4 regions of the Clostridium sp. YIM B02551 genome follow, and region 2 is predicted to be linked to each of the others. Evidence: predicted binding sites of a transcription regulator. Region 2 holds the regulator's gene; each other region holds the start of a gene.
What was found. The regulator LexA, encoded in region 2, represses DNA repair genes until DNA is damaged. The targets are predictions, from matches to a motif close to CNAACANNTGTTNG.

Region 1 (6,477 bases), on a different contig from region 2:
CCTAAAAATAATGTATCTGTTATTATAAGCTGGGCCACCCTCGAAGATATTGCACCAAAACGAATTTGTTTCTCAGCATTAGGTACCTTTAATGATATATCACTCATACTTGAAAGAGGATTTTTATTGCAGCTAGTAATTGCTATAACTTTTGCTCCTTTTTCAATAGCTATGGATATACTTTCGTTTACTTCCTTTGTTTTTCCTCCATAAGATATTCCGATAGCAACATCTTTCTCTGTAATATGAACTGATGATGCTAATTGCAAATGGCTATCCATAAAATAAACCACTCTTTTATTTATTCTTGCAAGCTTATACATAAAGTCCATAGCTACTAATGAAGATGCTCCTACTCCAAATAGATATACGTTTTCAGCTTTACGTATAATCTCTATAGCCTCTTCTAAATCCTTGAAATTTATCAATCCTTGGGTTTCCTTTATTGATGTAACAGCTTTATTAACTAATTTATCAGTGATATCTATAATTGAATCCTCTGAAGATATAATCGCATCAAAATTATCATCATAGTTATTAGTAATTGTTTTCGCAATTTCTATTTTAAGCTCTCCAAAGCCACCAAAACCAAGTTTTCTAGAAAACCTTACTACAGAGGCCGCAGATGTTTCTGTTCTTTCGGCTAATTGCTGCGCTGAGAAGTTAATTACTTCTTCAGGGTTCTGTAATATATAATCACTTATTTTTTGTTCTGCCTGAGTAAACTCTGTTGCATATTGCTTTATACGTACATAAAATCCCATAATCTCCTCCTGGAATTTATAAATTATTGTTATTTGAAAAAAGTTTAATATTTAACTCATTTTAACATACCATGGCCTTTTTTGTATATTTCTGATTTCTTTATTTAATACTATTTTTAAAGGTCTTTATATTTCTTATTCTATTTTCATATTCTCTTCACATAAAATTCATATCTTTAAACTATTATGTTCTTGTCTATTATTAGCATGATAATTTTTTCGGATTTTAATTTTATCTACTATAACTTTTGACATAGAAATGAAACAAATAACGATTATACTTTTTTGTAGATATAATACAGGAGGATATTTTATGAATAAGAGAATTGAGTATTTAGACATTGCAAAAGGAATATTAATAATTACAGTAATTTTATCTCATAGCCCTTTCGAGTATGCCCAATATATGTATTGGTTTCACATGCCTGCATTCTTTATAATTAGCGGATTACTTTATAGGGATGGAATTAACTTCAAAACTCAATTTCTGAAATTTTATATACCATATCTTTGCTTTTCAGCTATTGATATAGTCTTTGATTTTTTAATTTCTCCTGATATGGCTTCATTTAGTAACTTTATTCAATCTTTTAATAATCATATATATAGCGGTAAAGCTGCCTGGGGAGTTTTTTGGTTTATACCTGTTTTATTAATAAGTAAGTTTATATTTTCAAAATTAAAAACCCATTTTAAAACACCCTATGTTATTGCAATAATCTCTATTGGATACATAGCTGCTCATATATATTCAATAAAAGTTATTCCAAATGAAATAACAGATATAACTGAGAAGTACTGGTACCCCTTAGACATGGACGTAGTTCCTATTGCATTAGCATATTACGCCATAGGTTTTTATTCTAAGAATATCCTACAATACTTAGTTACAAAATCCTCAATGATTATTAGCGGAATCATGTGTTTCATATTATTTCACATAAATTCTACTCAAAATATTTATTATTATATGAATATTAAGGATTCTTATTTTAAATCTATCCAATGGGATTTAATATATCCTTTATGCTTCACAATATTTATACTAGCATTTAGTAATAATTTATATAATGGTCGATTAAAAAGATTCCTTAATTACTGTGGCAAAAACTCATTAATTATAATGTATCTACATCGTCCAGTTGGTAATTTACTTTTGGATAAAATTCCTTCTTTAGGCTGGATAAGTTTCACTGTTGCTGGCTTAGGCTTCGCATTGTTATTTACTTATGTAGTTGATAAATATAGTGTAACAAAAACATTATTTAAAGGAGTTTTACCTGAAGGAGGATTACATTTATCATTAAGCAACTCTCATTCTTAAAATACATTAATTAAAATAGTTAGCATATAAAAAATGGAAGGTAACCCTTCCATTTTTATCTATTTTGACTCTAATTTTTTTATCATATCTCTTAGTTCAGCAGCTCTTTCAAATTGAAGATTCTTAGCTGCCTCTGCCATCTCAGCTTTATATTTTTTAATAAGTTTCTTTGGATCTTCTATTCTTTCCTCTAAAGATAATGCTGCTATGCTATAAGTTTCTTGTTCCTCTGCACTCTTAGTTGCTTCAATAACATCTCTAACATCTTTAATAATAGTTTGAGGAGTAATTCCATGTTCTTCATTGTACTTCATTTGAATTTCTCTTCTTCTATTAGTTTCTTTTAATGCCTTATCCATAGAATTTGTTATTCTATCTGCATACATAATAACCTTTGATTCAGAATTTCTTGCAGCTCTTCCTATGGTTTGTATTAATGAAGTTTCTGAACGGAGGAATCCTTCTTTATCAGCATCTAATATTGCCACTAAGGCAACTTCAGGTATATCTAACCCTTCTCTTAATAAATTAATACCTACGAGAACATCCACTTCTCCTAGTCTTAAACTTCTTATGATTTTCATTCTTTCAATCGTTTCTATATCAGAATGCATATAAGTAGTTTTAACGCCTAAATCCTTCATATACTTAGTTAAGTCTTCAGCCATCCTCTTTGTTAGTGTTGTTACCAGAACTCTAAAGCCTTTACTTATAGTTTCATTAATTTGGGCATAAAGATCATCTATTTGTCCTTCTACAGGTCTTACTTCAACTACAGGGTCTAATAATCCAGTAGGTCTTATTATTTGTTCTGCTATATTAGTTGAATGATCAATTTCATAAGCTGCAGGAGTTGCCGATACAAATACAACCTGATTTATTTTTTCTTCGAACTCTTCAAATTTTAATGGTCTGTTATCATAAGCACAAGGCAATCTAAACCCATACTCCACCAAGGATTCTTTTCTACTTCTATCCCCTGCATACATTGCTCTTACTTGAGGAAGTGTTACATGTGACTCATCTATGAATAATAAATAATCCTCTGGGAAATAATCTATTAATGTTTTAGGTGAAGTTCCAGGTGCTCTTCCATCCAAAATTCTAGAATAGTTTTCTATTCCTGTACAATATCCCATTTCCCTTATCATTTCTATATCAAAATTTGTTCTCTGCTTTAACCTTTGGGCTTCAAGTAACTTTCCTTCTGCATTTAGTACTTTTAATCTTTCCTCTAATTCCTGTTCTATAATTCCTAATGCAACTTCTAACTTACTAGATGATGTAGCAAAGTGGGATGCAGGGAATATAGATACGTGTTTTCTCTCACCTAAAATTTTGCCTGTAAGAACATCAAATTCTCTAATTCTGTCAATCTCATCGCCAAAAAATTCTATTCTTATGCCCTTGTTAGAGGAAGATGCAGGAATAATATCTAATGAATCTCCCCTTACTCTAAAGGTTCCTCTTGCAAAATCTATATCATTTCTTTCATATTGAATCTCTATAAGCTTCCTTATTATTTCATCTCTTTCCTTTTCCATTCCAGTTCTTAATGAAATGGTAAGTGTTTTATATTCCTCTGGATTTCCTAATCCGTATATACATGAAACTGAAGCAACAATTATAACATCTCTTCTCTCAAAGAGTGCTGAAGTCGCAGAGTGACGCAGCTTATCTATTTCATCATTTATTGAAGCATCCTTTTCTATAAAAGTATCAGTTTGTGGGACATATGCTTCAGGCTGATAATAATCATAATAGGATACAAAATATTCAACTATGCTATCTGGGAAAAATTCTTTAAACTCTCCGCAAAGTTGAGCAGCTAATGTCTTATTATGAGCTAATATTAGGGTAGGTCTCTGTACCCTTTCTATTATGTTTGCCATTGTAAAAGTTTTTCCTGATCCAGTTACTCCAAGAAGCGTCTGTCCCCTATCACCATTATTCAATGCATTAACTATACTATCTATAGCCTCTGGCTGGTCTCCTGTCGGCTTAAATTTTGATTCTATTTTAAACTTTCCCATAACCGCCTCCTACGAACATTTGTTTGTATACATATATTTTATACTTTTAATTATTGCCAGTCAACTTATAAAATGATGTACTTAAATAAAAAATGTAAGCTTAAAATAATACTAAAGGGTTTTAAGTTTCCTATAAAAAACCCTATACCACATACTTCAAGCCTACACAAACTACTTTTATTAGTTTTAACTACTCATCATCTTTTTTCTTTTTTATATTTTCTAATATCTCTTGAAAATCATTATTTAATTTAACCACTTGTTCTTCTTTTACCATCTTTGGAACTAAAACTACTCCTATTCTCCTATTTTCATCAGGCGTAATTGTAAAGTCTTGAAAAGTTCCATTCAGTTTCTTTATTTTTAATTTTATATCCAAATAACTTTCCCTTACTATTTTGTAAATATCAAGTTCACTTTGGATATATTCTTCATTGACTTTTATAATTTTATCTCCGCTTCTTATTCCTAGCTTAGAAGCTTGAGAACTAGGCGAAACCTCAAGAATACATATACCTTGATCATCACTTATGTACATAGGCGCTGATTTTGCTTCCATAATATTCGAAAGTCTTATCATAGCTTCATGTGCTAACGGAGCAAAAATAACCACAATAATCTCTCCAATTAGACCTACCCTGCAAAGCTGAGATACTAATACCAGAATCATTCCATAACATAAAATGAATATTCCTGACATCATTGCTTTTTTTCGTTTGCTCTTAGTGAAAGTAATAGACGAATATCCTATCATCCCATAAAAAGGGAATAACCCTACTACTGCTTTCTTCAAAAACTCTAGTGTAGAATTATGATTTAAAAGCGGCCACCAATTTGGCGTATTAATAGATTCAGTACCAAACTGAGATGTGGAACTAGTAATAATCATAAAAATAGCTATAGGTAAAGCCCAATATCTATTTAGTGCAAATCCACCAAATATTTTCCCACTCTTATTAGTAAACACTGGGATAGCACCTCTGCTACCATCAAACATAACCAGTAATCCTTCAACAATGTGAAGTATACCCACAAAAATCATAAGATTAATTATACTTATATTTATCGGAGCTTTATCTCCATATATTTGATAAAGTATAATACTAATTATCCCTAATATTGAACCGCTATATGAAAAGCATACAAACTTTGGTCTATAAATCATCAATAAGATAGATAGTAAAAATACCCATTCAATTCCTGATTTTTCACCAAATAATACACCTGAATAGCTTAATATTAAACTGCCAATAGCTCCTGCAAAAATTCCAAGTACAATCTGAGACAATGTAAGTTCTAGGGGAGAGTTAATACTCTCCCCTATTATCATTTTTTGCATCAATGATACTTTTCTATTTTTAAAATAAAACATTACCCCGAGTAATATGAGCACAAAAAACATATAAGGCCCAAATATTGCATAAGCTACAGATCTCAATGTATACATAGTTAGATCCATAGTCTTCAATCCTCCTATTTAAGTTTTTCTCTAATTACATCCAAAGCTTTTTCAAACTGAGGATCTTTGCTTCTATTATATGGGCTTGTTTGCAACTCTGTTGGATATTCCACTTGAATATCTGGCATGATACCTGTCTTATGAATATTGTTTCCATTAGGAGTATACCATTTAGATATTGTTACTTTTAATAGAGTACCATCATTCAATTCTATTGGACTCTGTACAACACCTTTCCCAAAAGTTTTAGTACCAACTAAAGTTGCTGCCTTATAATCTTTAAGTGCACCTGATACTATTTCAGCTGCTGAAGCCGTTCCTTCGTCTGTAAGTACAACTAAAGGAGTATTGATAAAATTACCACCCTTAGATACAGATTTTTCTTCATTATTATATTTATCCTTAGTAGATACTATTACTTTGCTTTTATCAATAAATTGTGAAACTACATTAACTGCTGTATTTAAGTATCCACCTGGATTGCCTCTAAGATCTAGTATTATCCCTTTCATTCCCTTAGACTTCAAGGAATTTAAGGTGTCAATAAATTCTTGATCCGTATGTTCATCAAAAGAGGATATAGATACTAATGCAATTCCATTTTCAATTATTTCACCTTTAACAGATTTCACTGAAATAGTATCTCTAGTTATTGTTAAGTCAAAGGTTCCCTTACCCTCTCTACTTAAGGTAAGTTTAACTTTAGTTCCCTTTTCTCCTCTTATCATTGCTTTAGCTTTATCATATTCTTTTGCCGTAACATCCTTGTCATCAACTTTAAGAATTATATCACCTTTCATAACTCCAGCCTTCTCGGCAGGCGAACCCTCAATCGGAGCAACAATAACAAGATTATCATCTTTTATATCTAATTCAATTCCAACACCAGAAATATTC
Region 2 (6,477 bases):
GTAGTAAAAGAAGAAGACAATGGTGATTTTAAGGAAATAATAGAAGATGTAAAGGAAGAGATAAATGAACCTCCATATTCTATAAATGAGGATACTTCAAAAGTTACTTATGAAAGTATAATTCCTAATGCGCCTAAAATACCTCCTCTTAATGTAATTGGTCAATTTAATAAAACTTATATCTTGTGTGAGTATGCTGACACATTATATGTAATTGATCAACATGCTGCGCATGAAAAATATCTTTTTGAAAAATACTATAAAGATATAAAAAATAGACATGTAGAAATTCAACCATTATTAATACCAAGTATAATTCAACTTACTTTAGATGATTATGTATATTATGAAGACAACATGGAAATATTTAAAAATGCAGGCTTTGTAATTGAACCTTTTGGTATTAACACAGTATCAGTTAAAGAGGTTCCATATTTCTTAGGTAAGCTTGATCCTAAAGGATTGTTTTTAAGTATTTTAGATAACTTAAAAAATCTTGGTACTGGTCAGACTGTTGAGGTAAAATACAATAGAATTGCCACTCTTTCATGTAAATCTGCAGTAAAAGCAAATAATGAATTAACTATTGAAGAAATGAAAAGCTTGGTTAATGATATGAGAGAGATGGAGGATCCCTATCATTGTCCTCATGGAAGACCAACAATCATTAAGTTAACTAATTATGAACTAGAAAAGCGATTTAGAAGAATAACCTAAGGAGTATATATGAATAATAAACTTTTAGTAATTGCAGGGCCAACAGCAGTAGGAAAGAGTGAGACTGCTGTAACTTTAGCAAAAAAATTAAATGGGGAAATAATATCAGCAGATTCAATGCAGATATATAAGTATATGGATATTGGATCAGCCAAAATTACTAAAGAAGAAATGGATGGTATTCCTCATTACATGATTGACTTTTTAGATCCAATGGAAGAATATACAGTTTCTGAATATAAAGATGCTGTTATTAATATAATTGAAGACATACACTCAAGAGGTAAGTTACCTATTATTGTTGGTGGGACAGGATTATATATAAATTCTATAATTTGTAACATGACCTTTGCAGAAGGGGAAAAGGATGAAGAGTATAGAGCTTATTTAAATGATTTAGCCGAACGTTATGGGAATGAGCATATACACAATATGCTAAAAGAAGTCGACAAAGTAAGCGCAGATACTATTCATCATAATAATAGAAAAAGAGTAATTAGAGCTTTAGAAGTCTTTCATCTAACTAAAAAACCTTTTTCTTCCTTTGATATGGGCGATAGCATTTATACATGTAAGTATGATTTAAATTATTATGTTTTAAATATGCCAAGGAATGAACTTTATTCTAGAATAAATCAAAGAGTGGATATAATGATGGATTTAGGTCTTTTAAAGGAAGTAGAGTATTTAAAAGCTATGGGTCTTAATGAGAATATGCAATCCATGAAGGGAATTGGATATAAAGAGTTATTTGAGTATTTAAATGATAAAGTCTCACTTGAGGATGCTATAGAGAGCATAAAGCAGGGCAGTAGAAATTATGCCAAAAGACAGCTTACATGGTTTAGAAAAGACCCAAGAGCTAAGTTTATTAATAGAGAAGAATTTAAGAATCAAGATGAAATTGTAACCAAAATAACTAATGACATTATGTAAAGTAAAGAGTATAATAGAATTAATTCGTTAATGAATATGGAGGATGAGTTGAATGAATAAGCAAAGTAATAATTTGCAAGATATATTTTTAAATGGTGCTAGAAAGAATAAAATTGCAGTTATCGTATACTTAACAAATGGTTTTCAATTAAAGGGATATGTAAAAGGTTTTGATTCCTTTACTGTAGTATTAGATTCTGATGGCAAGCAAATGATGATATATAAACATGCAATTTCAACTATAAACCCAGCTAAACCAATTTTGTTTAATAATGAAACAACAGTATAAAATACTCTCTATGCTCTGCATAGAGAGCTTTTATTTGAGTCTGGGAATAATTTAAATGGAGGACATTTTTAATGCTAGATTTAACAGTAAAATATTTAAAAGAACAATATAAGATTAATGATGAAACTTTAGATTTATATTCAAAAGCAATGGAGGATATAAAAGGAGAGTTTGAGATATATGATGAAATAAGAGAATATAATCAGTTCAAAGTCCTAAAAGCTCTTCAAGAAGAGAGGATAAGTGATTCTCATTTCACTAATTCATCAGGATATGGATATGGAGACATAGGAAGAGATTCATTAGATAAGGTTTATGCTAGGATATTTAATTGTGAAAGTGCACTAGTTAGACCTCATTTTGTAAATGGAACACATGCAATTGGGGCAGCTTTATTTGGTAACTTAAGACCAAAGGATACTTTGCTAACAGTTACAGGAACTCCTTATGATACTTTACATAACATTATAGGAATTGAAGTAGAAGAGAATATTGGTTCTTTAAAGGACTATGGAGTTAATTATAAACAAATAGATTTAAAAGATGGATATTTTGATTTGGATAAAATCGCTTATGAGTTAAAAAATGATCCATCAATTAAAATGGTACATATGCAAAGAAGTACAGGCTATGGATGGAGAAACTCATTTAATATAAAAGATTTAGAGGTTGCTATATCACATATAAAGAGCATAAGACAGGATGTTATAGTTTTTGTTGATAATTGCTATGGTGAATTTATAGAAACTTTAGAACCTACTGATGTTGGAGCAGACTTAATTGCAGGCTCATTAATCAAAAATATCGGTGGCGGTATTGCTCCTACAGGAGGATATATTGCAGGAAAAGAAGCGTGTGTTGTTCAAAGCTCCTATAGACTAACTATCCCTGGAATAGGAGGGGAGTGTGGTTCTACTTTTGGTGTAATGAGAAGTTTTTACCAAGGATTGTTTTTAGCACCGCATGTAGCTATTGAAGCGGTAAAGGGAGCAGTATTCTGTGCAAGAATAATGGAACTTGCAGGATTTGAAGTGTTACCAAAATATAATCATAGAAGAAGTGATATAATTCAGGCAGTTAAGTTTGGAAATGAGGAAAAGCTTATTGCTTTCTGTAAGGGGATTCAAAAAGGTTCTCCAATAGATTCTTTTGTGGAATGTGAGCCATGGGATATGCCTGGATACAAAGATCAGGTTATAATGGCTGCTGGAGCATTTATACAAGGCTCAAGCATTGAATTATCAGCAGATGCACCAATTAGAGAACCATATATAGCTTATTTACAGGGTGGTTTAACTTTTGATCACGCAAAGCTTGGAATAATGATTGCTTTATCTAAGGTTTTAGAAATAAAATAAAGTAAAGAAAAAATACTGGCTAAATGCCAGTATTTTTTTAATATGCTCTAAAAAGTCCAACAAGCTTACCTAAAATTGAACAATCATTAACTATAATAGGTTCCATTGTACTATTTTCAGGTTGTAGTCTTATTCTTCCTTTTTCTTTGAAAAATCTCTTAATCGTAGCTTCATTATCAATTAATGCAACAACGATTTCGCCATTTAAAGCAGTTTGACATTGCTCAATTATAGCTAAATCTCCATCATTGATTCCAGCTTCAATCATACTTTCACCAGATACTTTAAGCATAAATAGTTCGCGATCATGCTTAATATAATCTATTGGTATTGGGAATGAGTCTTCAACATTCTCAGTTGCTAAAATAGGTACTCCAGCAGTAACCTTTCCTACTAAAGGTATGTTAATCATTTCCCTTTTAGGAGAGTTTAGTTCAAGGATCTCTAAGGCTCTTGGTTTAGTAGGGTCTCTACGTATTAAACCCTTCTTTTCAAGTCTTTTTAAATGTCCATGTACAGTTGAAGTAGATTTAAGACTTACGGCATCACATATTTCTCTTACTGAAGGTGGATACCCTTTATTTTCTGTATAAATTTTAAGAAAATCATATATTTCAGTTTGTTTATCCTTAGACATAGTTAACACCTCTCTAACTTATGTTCCCATTATAGCATAGTATATGTAATTAATCAAACTTATGTTCTCATAAAAAATTTGCTTATATTGTACTTATTTGTTATAATCTCTAAAGAATGATTTAAAGAGGAGTAGTGTGCATGAGAGAAATTTGTATATTTAATTCAAATAAAAAGTGTAATGACTGTGGCGAATGTGATTATTGCGTTTATGATAATAAAAAACTTTGCAACAATTGTGGTAAATGCTTAGAAGATGAAGGAATAGATATAAAGGCAATTAGAATAGAAGAGATAGCAAAAAATGTTGAAGAGAATGAATTCGTTGAAAATGAATTTGTCGAAGATGAATTTGTAGAAGTAGAAGAGTCTGATGATACTCAAGATGATGAGGCTGATTTTGAAGAAGACGTGGAATTAGCATTTACAGAATCTAATGAGGAGTACGAAGATGCTTGGGATCATATTGAATATGTAGAAGATTTAGATGGGTTAGTGGAAGATGAAACTTACTTAGAAGAGAATTCAAGTGAGGTTTTTCCAGGCTTAAGAAGAATAAAAGGAAATATTTAGAAATAAAAAAGGTGTACTTTGTATTTTAAGTACACCTTTTTTATTTAATATTTAATTTTTGTCTATTCGATAAATTTTAGGAACATTACACAGTTTGAATACAATGTAATACGTAGTAATATAATGCATTACAATATTACTTTAAGTTGGCAAGTGGATTTGATTTCACCGCATTTCTTAAGTCTTCATCATCTACGTGGGTGTAGATTTGAGTAGTGGAGATGTTTTCGTGGCCTAGAATATCCTGTAAGCTTCTGATATCAACGTTTCCGTGTTTATACATTAGTGTTGCGGCAGTATGCCTTAGTTTGTGAGGGGTATATTTTGCATCTGTTAAACCGGCTGATTGAGTGTATTTTTTTACTATTTTCTCAACACTTCTTTTGGTGATTCTAGTACCGTAAGAGCTGATAAATAGGGCGTCTGCGTCGTCTGGAGTCTTTGTTTTAAGCTTAATTCTATCCTTCATATAATTGTCGATTGATTTTAGTGCTGCAGGAGTTAAATAAACAGTTCTTTCTTTATTACCTTTACCGATTATATTTAATGTATCGCCTTTAAGCTTAGAAATATTAATGCTACAAAGCTCTGAAACTCTAAGTCCGCAATTCAAGAACAAAGTAATCATACAATGATCTCTAGTGTAATATTTATATGTTTTATCCATTGAATCCAGCAGTGTAAGAGACTGATCTAAAGTTAGGTAAATAGGGTGTCTGGAGCTGATTTTCGGGGATTCTAACTCTAATGCCGGATTATCCTTTATTATGCCTGCTTTGCCTGTTAAAAACTTAAAGAAAGACTTGAGTGCTGCAACTTTTCTAGTTCTTGCATAAGTGCCATTTTCCCTTTGTTTTTCAGTAAAAGATAAGAAGGCATACATGTCTGAAAGTCTTATTTTATTTATGAAATCAGCATCTATATCCTTGATGTTTACTTGGCTAAACTCAACATCTTGCTTGGAATAACCTTTATATATCATTAAAAATCTAAAAAACATAGATAAATCAATCCTATAGCCGTTAATTGTATTTAAAGATTTACCTTTGATTGTTTCTAAATAATTTAGAAAATCATTTAAATCTGGTGGTAAATCGTTATTTTTCATGGTTTCTATGTAATATTTCAAGTAAAAAACCTCCTAATAATGTCATTAATATAATTTTACAGGAATTTTATATAAATTACAACAATAAGTTCGCTAAATGTATATTTAGCGAACATTTTTATATGAGTTTTTAGGAAAAATTGATATAATTCTTAATTCATGCGCTTTTACACCTGATTTAAAAATCTATCTTCTTTTATGTGCAATTCATTTTAATGGAAAGATAATTTTGAAAATAACTAAATGTACATTTGCATGCTTTTAAATACGTTCAAATTTGAAAACTTGTCAGAATTGATACTTATAAAAATAATTAGTTATATACTTTCGAGAATTCTTGAACATGTAATACATATGTATTATAATGTAGTATATAGTATTACATAGGAGGAAAACATGGCAGATTTAAAGGCAACAACAATGAGGTTATCAGAAGAAACAATTAAGAATTTTAGAGAGGTAGCTGAAAAAGAAGGCATAACTCAAGAACAATGTATGGCTAGTTTGCTTCAAGTGTTTGAGATGCAGCAGGCTAAAAGTACTCTAAAAGACAGAAAAAGAGAAATCGAAACCTTTGAGGAATATATATCTAGACTTCAAAACCTATATTTAGCTTCTCTAGAAATGAATGTTACGGCTGAAGAAAAAATAAGCAAAGAATTATCTGAAAAGCTTAACGAAAAAAATGATGTTATATTATCTTTAAATAAAGAAATAAATAATTTAAAAAATCAAATATCAGAAATAAAAGATACAAATAAAAGACTTGAGGAAAGTTTAAAAGAAAAAGATTCTGTTACAAAGTCTACTGAAGAATTAAATGCACAAAATAAATTCTTATTAAATCAAGTTAATAAAGA
Region 3 (6,477 bases), on a different contig from region 2:
CTCCCTTCAATCTTAATGAAAGTTCATTAATATTACCTAGTGTTTCTTGCAAATCTCCCTCTATTGAAATCAAACTTCTTTTACCTAAAAACCTATTATATATTGAATTTTCTACATCTTTAAGCTCCTTCTCAATATTTATAAGTTTTAAATTTGTTTGTTTAATTTCAAAATCAACTTCTTCTTCTGTTTCGTAGGAATAATCTAAATTGTCATTAATAATATACTCAAGCTCTTTATTTATATTTTCTAAATCTCTATCCTTAAGAAGAACCTTATAGGTTTCTTCTACTGATTTAAGTGAGGCCTGTACCTGTTCTTTTTCTTTTAATTTATCTAATATCTTATCCAATTCTAAATTTAAATTATTTAGTGGAATATCTTGAAAACCTATCAATTGTAACTTGTCGTATAAATTTTTTTCTTTTCTCTCTTTTTCATTATTAAGAGATTTTAGATTTTCATTATAATTATTCCATCTTGCATTCACAATTGTTTGTCTAGATAGGACTTCCTTTAAATCTTTAAACTTTAATAGTAACGCTTCTAAGCTATCACACCTAGCATAACCAAAAATAGTATTTAACATCTTAGTATCTTCTAAATATCTACTTCTGATATAATTTATTTCCCCGTTATAACTTTTTTCTTCCCTCTCTTTTATTAAAGCACTTAGTACTCTTATTTCTTCTTTATGTCTTTTATATTTCCTTAAAGACACACCTAATTCCTCTAGTGATGAAAACTTAAGCATATTTACATATTCATTTAACTTATTTTCTTTATCTATAATTTTCTCTTCTATCTCTTTTAATCTTTCTTTACTATACTTATCATCTGTTAATTTCTCAATATCTTTAGATAATTTAAATCTTATATTTAAGAGAAACCCAACAAAAAATAAGGGTATTATAGAAAAACTTGGTTTAACAAATGCTAGTGTAATTGAAGATAAAATGCCCAATATAATTAAAATAGTAATGATAAAATTGCTATTATTTTTTTTCTTAATTTCCTTAGTTAAATCCTCTTTATGCCCTAAGCTAATTTTATCTTTTAACATAAAAAGCGATTCTTCATATTCTTTAATGGTACTATCTATGTCATCTTCATAACCTTCAATATTAACCCCTCTACCTAATGAAAGCTTAATTTCATTCAAGCGGCTTTTTAACCCATCAATCTCTTTTATATTCTCTTCATAAACTAGGATTTTACTTTTATTAACTTCTATTTCCTTATATAACTTTAATGTTTTTTCCTCTAAGTCATCTCCTAATTCTATTATACTTTTATTGCCCTCTAGTATTTCTTCTATGCTTCTTCTTTCCTTCTCTATCTCTTGCTCTTCTTCTAATTTACTTTCAATAACCTCATTAAAACTTAATAATACTGCTACATCTTCTTTTATAGCCTCAACTTTTTCTCTATCTAGTAAGCCTTCTTCTGATTTGAGTTCACCTTCAATTCCTTCTGCTAGTTTTTTCAATTCCTGACTTTTTCTTAAATATTCTAGAATATCTTTATATTCCTTCTGCAATTTCATTTTTTTAATATGTTTTTTATAGAAATCTAATTTTTTTAATTTTAATTCTGTTTCTTCTTTTTCCTTTTTTATATCTATTAATCTACTTTCATCTTCTATATTTTTATTTGAGGTAATAAGAAAATCTTCTCTTTCTTCAATTAACTTATCTTTACTTTCTTTAAACTTATCTAATTCTCCATTTCCCCTTGTTGTTATTATTGACTTTCGCAATAGCTCTAATTTAGCAATGGCCTTGAAATAAGATACTCCCTCTTCTCCACTTTCGAAACTATTTGTTAATCTATGCATAACCTCATCATCCTTAGAAGAACTTACATATGTTCCTAACCCTTTAATAAAAAGCGTGTTCTCAAAAGAACTAAGGCTTATATTTAAAAGATCTTTTCCCGGTTCATCTAAGCTTATTTCATTTACCTTACTTCCTGATATTTCATCTATAATATTAGAATTATCTTCTTTCTTTGTACTCCCAAAGGATCTTATTATTCTCAAGTCTTCACTTTTAACATTAACTAAAAGTTCTCCTTGAGATCTTTCAGAATTATATATGGCATATCTAGTCCTTAAATTATCTCTTAAAGACTTGTTTCTTTTTGTTGATATACCATAAAGCCAAACTTTTATGAAACTTTGAAGAGTGCTCTTTCCTGCTTCATTTCCACCATAGACTATATTAATTCCTTCTTTAAATGTTAATTCTATATTTTTCAAGTTTCCAAATCTCTTGATTTTTAGGTCTTTAATAATCATTACCCTTCACTTCCTCTTCCATTAACGCCTCTAAACCTATCTTAAGAGCTTCCTCAAGATAAACTTTTTCTTCTTCAGTTGCATCTAATAACCTTTCAGCTACTTTTCTATAATAAATTCCTCTCAAAGAATTTTCCTTCTTTATAATATCAATATCTAAGTTAACCCTTGTTTCATCCTTTATTTTAATATAATAGAACTTATCTTTAAGTCTATACTCTAAGGTTTTAACTTTTATAGGCATTTCACCATTAATATAACCTGTTAGAATTACTTTGTAAAAGTTTCTATCTGTATCTTCATCTTTTAGCGAAAATAGTATTGAATTAATTACTTGTTCTTGATTAGTGCAATTGCTAATATCTACTTCTATTGAATTATATGTTCTTTCACATAATGGTAAAAACTTAAGATTGACACCATCTTTATATACTTCACCAAAGACTATTCCCTTTTCTCCAGTTTCATCAAAGCCTCTTCCTTCTGGACAGCCTGAATAAGCATAGAATGTATCATCTTCCTTTCTTATATCTGAAAATCCATGTCTATGCCCTAAAGCTAAGTAATTTAAATTACTCTTTCCTATTTCCTGAATAGTAATAGGGTTATATTCATTTCCTGTAGAGGTGGTAACTTCACCATGAAGTGCCATTATATTAATATATTCCTTATATATTGGAGGAATATTAAAATTTTTTAAAAGTGATGTGTTCTCATAATTTGAACTAAAAGAATACCCATAGACAACAGTCTTAATCTCTTCTAGAACTACATATTCTAATTCACTTGAAAAAATAAATACATTTTTAGGCCAATTAAAAACTTTATAGAAACTTTTTTCACTTAATGGATCATGATTTCCTGCTGATATAAATACTTTTGTGTCTCTTAATGTTTCTATCTCACTTTTTAAAAACTCTAAGGTTGACTTCTTTATTGAAGAATTGTCAAATATATCTCCACATAGAAGAAGAATTTGTACACATTCTTCATTGGCTAAATCTATAATTTTTTTAAAACTTTTCTTTATATCTTCATTTCTTTTTTCTCCATAGGAACTAGATAATTCTTTGAATGGAGAATCAAAGTGAAAATCTGCTGCATGTATAATTTTTATCCTATTCATATAATCACCTTTTCCGGTTTAAAATTACTGTTAATCGAACTTTTGTTCTTATTTTATCATAAGTTTACACCGAAAAAAAGAGTCTCCTTAGAACCCTTTAATTAAATATAAAAACTAAAATATATTTTAATTTCAAAAATAATTTGTAATATATATCAAATTAAGTAAATATATATAAAATTGTAACTTGGTTAAAATATGTAATTTTAACTAGTACTTAACACTATCTTTTAAAAATTGTGAATAAATTTAAGGAGGGCATAAGATGAAAAAGAAGATATTCAAGTATTTGTCAAACACAATAATTGCTTTACTTTTTATTTTAGTAATAATTGCAGCCTATAGCAACATACAATCAAAAGGAAAGCCTGGTAATCTTACATCCATTGGATCTTATGAATGGCTGTCTGTTTTATCTGGAAGTATGAAACCAGTATTTAACCCTGGAGACCTAATAATTGATAAAAAAGTTGATGCTAATAATCTTAAAGTAGGAGATATCATAACTTATATCTATGATGAAAACTTTCTAACATCACATAGAATAACTGAAATTAATAAAGACACTAAAGGAAATCTTCTATTTACGACTAAAGGTGATAGTAACAATGCAAAAGACGATATTTCTATTACTTCAAATATGATAGTAGGTAAATATTTTTTTAGAATACCTCTACTTGGCTTCCTATTATTAAATATAAAAGGATTACCTTCTGTTATAGGTATATGGCTATTATTTTTCATAGTTTCTGGAACAGAAATATATAGAATATATAAAGAACAAAAGAAAACTGAACCTAGGGAATTAAAACCTGAATAATATTTACTAAGTTATGAAAAAGGCGCGCTTTTCATATAAATTTGAAATTATAAAATATAATCTAAATTTTAGGGGGAAAAGTTATGAATAAAAAATCAATTGGAGCATTATTATTGTCTGCATCTCTATTAGTTGCAGGTACAGCATCAACCTTTGCATATTTTACTAACACAGCAGATACAAATACACAAACAATTACATTAGGAGATGTACATGTTAGTTTCACTGCTCAAACTCAGTGGAAACTTTTAGCTAGTGGAGTTGACCTAGACCATTTTACTAGAAATAACTTTTCTAATCTTCTTAATAAAAATGATGAAATACTTCCAAGTGGAGACAATGTTTCAAATGTAGCTCCTGGAGATGTTTTAACTAAAACTTTCACATTAAAGAATGATGGTAAATTAGATGCTAAGGTTAAACTAAGCCTTGATGACATAGCAGTAAATGATAATACTCATAAAGACCGTCTATTGTTAGATTCAAAGCTTTTTAACTTTAAAGCTTATGCAGTTAATGCAGATGGTTCCTGCGGAAATGAAATTAACTTAACCTTAGCTCCTGGATATGTATTATTAGATGCTAATCCTGGTCAAACAGTTGGAATAACTGTTACTACACTAATTGATAACAGTATGACAAATGGTGGTATGGATAAATTATTAACCTTTAAACTACACGCTGATGCAACTCAATGGAATAACCCAGGTTGGAGTGAATCTGGTCACTAATCACTTGCCATATTAACTTCATAAATATTACAGTGCTTTAAAAATATTTATTGCACTGTAATTCTTTATATTTAGGAGGATATCTATGAAGAATTCAAAGCTAATAATTTTAATTGCTCTTTCAATTCTTCTACTAACTTCAGGTACTATGGGGGTTTATGCATATCTAACGGCTACAACTAAGTCAGATCCTGTTACATTCACACTGGGAGATGTAAAGCTTCAAACCACTAATTCTCCTTGGGAATATACTCCTATTGTAATTAAAAATGCTAAGTCTTTAAGTAATGATCTTGTAGAAGGAAAAACTCTTACTTCTGATCTTAATATTGATAACTTAAGACCTGGTGATGCTTTCAAAAAGGAGATCACTATAAATTACACTGGTTCTCTCGAATCCAAACTTAAGATAACAAAAGGAAACTTATTAAGTAATTCACCATTTATCTTAAGTATAGAACCTATTAACCATGATTCAGCTATAAAAATATCAAAAGACTCAAAAGATAATAACACTTGGTATGTCGAGAATGTAAAACAGAATGCTTCATTAAAGTTTAATGTGAGACTAGAAGTTCCAACAAATATCACGGCTTGTACTAGTGGTAACTTTACCTTAAGTAATAATGCTTTTAAACTACTAGATATTACAGCCACTCAATGGAATAATCCAACCTATAGTAATTAATATAGGGTTTCAATTATTAAAATCCTTAAAGCAAGGAGTATAAAAAATGAAAATTAGAAAGCAAATTAGAAAACTTATCCTTGCCTTATTCGTTGGAACAATCATGGTTTCTCTTGTAGGTGGCTCTATAAAGGCATCAGCACTTGAGAGTACTCAAAGCAAGGTAACTATTGTTCCTAAGGTAAGCGATAATAGTTCAGGAATGTTTGATGATAATGATGGATTTTGGTATCCAGGAAGAAAACTTACTAAGGACTTTGTAATTAAAAATGATAATACTACTGACCTAGAAATAAATAAAATCTCAGTTAAAATAGAATCAGTTAACAACTTTCTGTTAAGAAAAGTTATAAATCCAGATGAAAGTATATATAATGAATTTTTAAAGAATTTAAAAGTTCAGTTAAAGGATAAAGATTTAGTTCTCTTCGATGGTACATTTGAAGACCTCAAAAATAACAGTGTTTTGTTAGATAAACCTATACTAACTTCTGGCGGCAGTTCAGAAGATATTTCTATTACAGTATATTTAAATGAAACCACCGGAAATATATTTCAAAATCTTCAACAGCTATTTAATTTAAGTATTCAATTTTCCTTAAAGGATGGCGGAACTGTGACTACTGCCATTACTACACTTCCTAAAACCGGGGCAGCAGCTAACTTTGCTCTTTTAACTGCTTTAGCAATGGCTCTTATTGGTATAGGATTAATTATTTTTGATTACAGACAAAAAAAAGCCTCTCTAAACAAAGGAGGTAATAGCATTGAATAACAAGAAACTTATAAAGATTATTCTGCTTTGTCTAACAT
Region 4 (6,477 bases), on a different contig from region 2:
CTTCCTTTTAAATATCCAATTATGGCAGTTGCAGCTCCGGCTGCCCCGCATATACTTCCCACAGTGAAACCTGTTCCCATACCACTTCCTAATGCTATTGGAATATCTGTATTGTTTTCTTCATTAAATCTCTTAATTATTGCTTCTCCACATGTATATCCTTGTTTATGGTATTCTGATGCTTTTGTCATTTGAATTCCTCCTAAATTATTATCTTTTTAATGTGCCTCTGTATCCACCTGTACCACCACTTACATTTATTACTTTATATCCTTTTGATGCCAATATTCCACAGGCTCTTGTGCTTCTTCCTCCTGATTGGCAAATTATATGATATTCTTTTTCTTTATCCAAATACTTCTCTGTATTATCTAAAACTTTATTCATTGGAATATTTTTAGCATTAGGAACATGACCATTCTTATATTCATATGGTTCTCTAATATCAATAAGATTTATTTTCCCTAACCCATCAATTTCATTTACCTTTATTGAATTATATTTTTTATTCATCAAAAATCCAAACATAATAATCCTCCTAAAATTAATTTTATTAATATAAGTAATTTAGATATTTCTAATATACTAATATAATATGAAGTTCTATTACTTTTGTCAATACTTTTTAAATCCAACTCAGTAAAATATAGTCAAAAAAGCTAAATCTAAAATGGTTAACTTTTTAGATTTAGCTCCTTAATTTTAAATTTCGCAATAATTTGCTTTTAATACTTCAATTAACTTTACAACCCTCTCATCTCTAATAGAATAGGTTATTGTAAGTCCACTTTTATTTGACTCTAATATTTTATGTGCTTTTAACATTGAAAGATGCTGAGATAATGCTGATTGGGTAAGGTTATCTAAACGTCCATGAAGTTCACTTACATTTAGTGGTCCTTCAATCAAGTGACATACAATCATTAATCTATTTTCATTTGCCAAAACCTTTAATAGTTCTGCTATTTCCTTTGCATATTCTTTCATTTTTTGTCTTTAGTGAGAGTGTATTACAAGTACCCATCTCTCACTAACTCCTCCTTTCTTACTATTCCCTTTTTAATGTCTAATAAATTATTATTGTAGACTCAAAAAATCTTTCTTGAAATTCTACTAATGCCTTTATTTGCTCTTTGTTATATCTGTTTAATTTTTTACAAACTACTAGTTTATCCTCAATATCATCGGCTCTTTTTATTATTGCTACAACGTATCCTTCATATGTTTCTAAAGGCTCAAATTCGCCAATAATATATACATCGATCTCTTCTCCATCTCCTGATGTAGTATTGGGAATAAATCCATAATTTAATGAATATATAAAGTTATGTTCAGGGTGTTTAGATCCCAATGGCCTATCTATTTTCACTTTAACATTTTCGCCTAAGTAAGATTCCATGTAACTACCTCTCTACTTTATGTTTATAATACTTCTTCTATTCTGTTATCCTTGTATATCTCCATGCCATATATAAGTATATTACATATTTCTAATACACTTATATAGTATTGGGTTAAATTCTTTTTGTCAACTCCAAACTTATTTTATGAAATTCGCTCCTCTTTTATTTTATAAAATAAATTTATCTTAGGAAATTTATCCATTTTATGTATATAACATGAAATCACTTTCTTTTTTTACTGTATAATAGAATTGTAATATTTTTATTTATTGGGGGATTGAATTATGAGAGACCAGATTCTATCAACAATATTTCAATGTATTATACTAATTGGAATACCGTGGATAGGGTATATGCTTTTTACTAAAGAGAAGCTCGGTTTTTGTAAATGGATTGGATTATACAAACCTAATAACAGTAAGTGGATAATGAAAGCTCTTTTAATACTCATTATATCAGTTATAATTATGGGTGGTCCTATTTTTATTTTTGAGACATTTAATGTTATTCCAAAAGGAATGGTATATTCTTTAGATGCTAGTGGTAAGGGCTTTACTGCTGAAATAATCGCCATTGTTCTAATAAAAGCTATTTTTCAAAATGCACTATCTGAGGAAGTATTCTTTAGAGGTTTTATAGGGAAAAGGCTTGCAAATAAATTTGGTTATTTATCAGGTAATTTGATTCAGTCAATACTTTTTGGACTTCCACATGGTTTAGCATTCATAATTGCTTATAAAGCTTATGTTTTTGGTATTATTCTTTTTCTCGCTGCTGCAACAGTAGGTTTTTTACAATTCTATATTAACGAAAAGAAGGCTAATGGAAGTATATTCCCTAGTCTAATTATACACAGCATTATGAACATAATATCTAATATTTAATTAAAAGAACATTTGAAGGAGCGTGATATTCCAATGAAATTTATAGATATGGATAACTGGAAAAGAAAAGACCATTATAAGTTCTTTAAAGAATTTGAATATCCACATTTTAATATTGGTGGAAATGTTGATATTACACAATTTTATAAATATATTAAAGAAAATGAACTTCCTTTTTTTATATCAACCTTATATGCTGTATCGAAAGCAGCAAATAACATAAGGGAATTCAGACTTAGGATTAGGGAAGATAGGGTTATTGAACATGAAGCTGTACACCCTTCTTTTACAGTCCTTGCAGATGAAGAATTATTTAGTTTTTGTACATCAAACTTTATTGATGATTTTAATGATTTTAAAACTAATACATTAAATGATATAAATGATGTAAAAAATAATGTTATTATCAAAAATGAACCTGGTCGAGATGATCTATTATATACTACCTGCATTCCATGGATTTCCTTTACTAATATAATTCACCCTCTTCATATGAATCCAGTAGATAGCATACCTAGAATAGCCTGGGGCAAGTACTTTGAAGAAGGTGGTAAAATAAAGATGCCAATATCTGTACAGCTTCATCATGCATTAGCTGATGGAATACATATTGGTAAGTATTTTAATCTACTTCAAGAAATATTAGATAATCCTTCTAAGTATCTATAAAACATAACTCAAAAGACTATTAGGGATAAACAACTATCCTAATAGTCTTTTTTCTACATCTTATATATCAACCACTTACATGTATTCATTTCATATTTAAGTTCATAAACTCTACTAGCTTCATTAATTACGCTTTGACATCTAAAAAGTATCATTGGATTCCCTGCTATTTTTTCTTTTTCCTTATACAGTACTCTATCAACCTTTATAACAGTTGTTGATTCATCCTCATTCTTCACTTTAAATCTTATGGGCCTTGGGGTACCATCCTCTGTAAACCAAGCTATCATCTCAATTGTCTTGAAAATTACTTTCATAAGTCTCAACTCCTCATAATAAACTTGACATAATCTTATAGTCTTCTTCCCCCACTCCCCCACTCATATTTCTTATACCTGAATGTAAAAATGAAGATCTTAATATGGACTTTGAACCATACTTAAGACGTATTTTATCAATAGTTTTATCTAAAGCTCTTATTTTGTCTATATCCTTATGGTCAAATAATCCATATTGATAAAATTCATTTGTACAAAAATCGGTAACCTGTACTCCCATATGTCTTATTGGTTCTCCTTTCCATTTCTCATCAAACAAATTACAAGCTACCTCTGAAATTATCTGAGTAGAATCTGTTGGACAATATAGTTTTCTTTGATGAGAATAATTAAAAAAGTCTTTACTTCTGATACTCATTGAAATAACTCTACAACAATTTTCAGAATTTCTAAGTCTTGTTCCTACCATTTCTGAAAGAGAAAGTAGTATAAGATGTGCTGTTTTTCTATCCTCCACATCAAAAGGAATTGTTGTAGAATTGCCTATTCCTTTCATGTCAATGTGCTTATCACTTCTTACCTCAGAACTATCGATTCCATTTGCATAATTCCATATTAAAGTGGCATGGCTTTTTAAATAATACCTTAAAATATCTAAATCATAATTAGCTAGATCCCCAATTGTAAATATATTAAGCTTATTTAATTTAGGTAAAGTAGCTCTTCCTACCATAAATAAATCTTCTACTGGTAGTTTCCACATTTTTTCCTTTATTTCCCAGGAAAACAACGTGTGTATATTATCCGGTTTTTTAAAATCTGAAGCTACCTTTGCCAAAAGTTTATTTGTAGATATTCCTATGTTTACTGTAAAACCTAACTCTCTTTTAATCCTATTTTTAATTTCCTCCGCTAGCTTCATATAATCTGGATATATATGCTCCATATTTGAAAAATCAAGAAAGCTTTCATCTACTGAAAATCTTTGTATCTTAGGGGTATATTCTTCCAATATCACATTTAAAGCATTGCTGCATTGCATATAAAGCCAGTATCTAGGAGGTACAACCACTAGATCTGGACATTTTTGTCTAGCTGTAAATAAGGTTTCCCCTGTGTTAATTTTATATTTTTTTGCTGGAATAGACTTTGCAAGAACTATTCCATGTCTACTCTCTTCACTTCCGCCTACTACAGAAGGAATATCACGTAAATCTACATTTTCGCCTTGTTGCTTTCTATAGCTTGCTTCCCAGGATAAGTAAGCTGAATTAACATCAATATGAAATATTAGCCTATTTTGTTTATTCATAATATACATCCCTTTTTATTGATTGAAGTTAAAGCTCTTTCTTTTCTAGCTCTATTATATGCGAACATCTGTTCTGTGTAAAGTATTTTTTAGCTTTATATGAAAAAATAGCCACTAGTTAAACGCCCTTCTCAAGAACTTTAATTTTTTATTAATTTAATTTCCTAAACTAGAATATAGAATGAAAATTTACAAAAACTAAATGTAATATTAATTCTACATTTATTTAAAGGAGGAATTATTTTAATGCCTACTATTAATATGCTTTCTTCAGCTGATAAAGTAAAAGGGCAAGGAGTTTTGTCAGCTTATCTTGAACAAGTTAACTTAGTTAAAAATGGACTTAATGATGATTATAAGATTAAAATAAACAACTTTAACTTTTGTGATATTATGCACTACCATACTATTGACTTTAAGTTTTTCTTAAGCATTCCTCTATCAAAGCTTCTTGGCACAAGCGTAGCTTATGTACACTTTGTACCAGAAACAATCGAGGAAAGTCTAAAACTTCCTAGTGTAATAAAAAAGGTGTTTTATAAATATATGATTTATTTTTATAAAAGTGTTGATCATTTAGTTGTGGTTAACCCTTATTTCATTGATGTTCTTAAAAAATATAAAATAGATGAAAATAAGGTAACTTATATACCAAACTTCGTATCTGAGGATAATTTCTATAGATATGATGAGGAAGAAATAAATTCAATTAAAGAAAAGTATGGAATTCCACTAGAAAAGTTTGTTGTTTTAGGGGTAGGGCAAGTTCAAACTAGAAAAGGCGTTATGGACTTTATTAAGGTTGCTGAAAATCTTCCTGATATTCAATTTATATGGGCAGGTGGTTTTTCTTTTGGTTCTATAACTGATGGATATAAAGAACTTAAAAAAGTTACAGAAAACCCTCCTCCAAACGTCAAATTCTTAGGAATTATTAATAGAGAAGAAATGAATGATGTCTATAATATTTGCGATTTAATGTTTTTACCTTCTTATAATGAATTATTTCCAATGTCAATTCTTGAAGCAATGGCATTAAAGGTTCCTGTTCTTTTAAGAGATTTAGATATATATAGTAATATATTATTTAACTATTATTTAAAAGGAGATAACATATCAGACTTTACTGAAATAATAAAAGCCCTACAAGCTAAAAATGGAGAATATAAAAATTGGTGCAATAGCTCTTGGAAATGTCATGAATTTTATTCTAAGGATTATGTCTTAAAAATGTGGAAAAAGTTCTACGACGAAATATACTCTAACCGTAGTACACCTTTTAGGAGAAATACGAATGAAAAATAAGGTGTTTAACATAATTATAGTAATTGTTTGTGCGGTAATATTTTTATCATTTTTCCTTTTTACTAAAGGGTTAAATACTTTAATAGAAGAACTAAAAAGCTTAAATACAGCTTGGATACTTTTATCTGTTTTAATGATACTTTTATTTTGGTTTCTTGAAATGCTAGCATTTTATGTCATTGCCAAAGCATTTACTAAAACTAAAAACTTATTAATTAAATCTTTTAATATTGAAATGGTTGGTTTATTTTTTGCTGCTGTTACCCCTTTTTCTGCTGGAAGTCATCCTGCTCAGCTATATGCAATGACAGAAAGTGAAATTCCTGCTGGAACAGCTGGTTCCATTTTAATGATAAAATTTATAATACACCAAGCTATAAATATAGTTATATTGCTCTTAGCTTTTGTATTCAAATTTAATTACTTTAATACAAAGGTTAAATACTTCTTATACCTATGTATCTCAGGTATTATTGTGCACATATTAATTATGATTCTTGCAATATTATTTTCAGTTAATAAAAACCTAACAAAAAAAATATTCTTATTTGTTTTTAATTTTCTAAAGAGATTCAAGTTTATGAGAAAAAGCGGTTACACATTTGAAAAGCTTGAAGTTGAACTAG

Region 1: the regulator LexA is predicted to act here: its motif matches at 4,134-4,147, upstream of uvrB (excinuclease ABC subunit UvrB).
Region 3: the regulator LexA is predicted to act here: its motif matches at 3,461-3,474, upstream of L1S47_RS05690 (DNA repair exonuclease).
Region 4: the regulator LexA is predicted to act here: its motif matches at 4,608-4,621, upstream of L1S47_RS01935 (DNA polymerase IV).

What each region holds. Positions count from the first base shown of each region.
Region 1 is NZ_JAKGTF010000005.1:132,745-139,221, forward strand. It holds gene L1S47_RS07725 (MurR/RpiR family transcriptional regulator) at 1-764, opposite strand, end outside; gene L1S47_RS07730 (acyltransferase family protein) at 1,078-2,088, shown strand; gene uvrB (excinuclease ABC subunit UvrB) at 2,148-4,121, opposite strand; gene L1S47_RS07740 (site-2 protease family protein) at 4,312-5,580, opposite strand; gene L1S47_RS07745 (S41 family peptidase) at 5,595-6,477, opposite strand, start outside.
Region 2 is NZ_JAKGTF010000004.1:138,199-144,675, reverse strand. It holds gene mutL (DNA mismatch repair endonuclease MutL) at 1-717, shown strand, start outside; gene miaA (tRNA (adenosine(37)-N6)-dimethylallyltransferase MiaA) at 727-1,653, shown strand; gene hfq (RNA chaperone Hfq) at 1,706-1,942, shown strand; gene L1S47_RS06460 (methionine gamma-lyase family protein) at 2,014-3,300, shown strand; gene lexA (transcriptional repressor LexA) at 3,338-3,937, opposite strand; gene L1S47_RS06450 (hypothetical protein) at 4,078-4,509, shown strand; gene L1S47_RS06445 (tyrosine recombinase XerC) at 4,646-5,638, opposite strand; gene L1S47_RS06440 (hypothetical protein) at 6,014-6,477, shown strand, end outside.
Region 3 is NZ_JAKGTF010000003.1:318,679-325,155, forward strand. It holds gene L1S47_RS05685 (AAA family ATPase) at 1-2,299, opposite strand, end outside; gene L1S47_RS05690 (DNA repair exonuclease) at 2,289-3,425, opposite strand; gene L1S47_RS05695 (signal peptidase I) at 3,691-4,245, shown strand; gene L1S47_RS05700 (CalY family protein) at 4,329-4,976, shown strand; gene L1S47_RS05705 (SipW-dependent-type signal peptide-containing protein) at 5,062-5,664, shown strand; gene L1S47_RS05710 (LPXTG cell wall anchor domain-containing protein) at 5,711-6,439, shown strand; gene L1S47_RS05715 (CalY family protein) at 6,432-6,477, shown strand, end outside.
Region 4 is NZ_JAKGTF010000001.1:364,453-370,929, reverse strand. It holds gene L1S47_RS01970 (C-GCAxxG-C-C family (seleno)protein) at 1-191, opposite strand, end outside; gene L1S47_RS01965 (rhodanese-like domain-containing protein) at 211-528, opposite strand; gene L1S47_RS01960 (helix-turn-helix transcriptional regulator) at 703-987, opposite strand; gene L1S47_RS01955 (inorganic diphosphatase) at 1,067-1,399, opposite strand; gene L1S47_RS01950 (CPBP family intramembrane glutamic endopeptidase) at 1,688-2,287, shown strand; gene L1S47_RS01945 (chloramphenicol acetyltransferase) at 2,321-2,956, shown strand; gene L1S47_RS01940 (hypothetical protein) at 3,010-3,273, opposite strand; gene L1S47_RS01935 (DNA polymerase IV) at 3,287-4,546, opposite strand; gene L1S47_RS01930 (glycosyltransferase family 4 protein) at 4,793-5,851, shown strand; gene L1S47_RS01925 (lysylphosphatidylglycerol synthase transmembrane domain-containing protein) at 5,841-6,477, shown strand, end outside.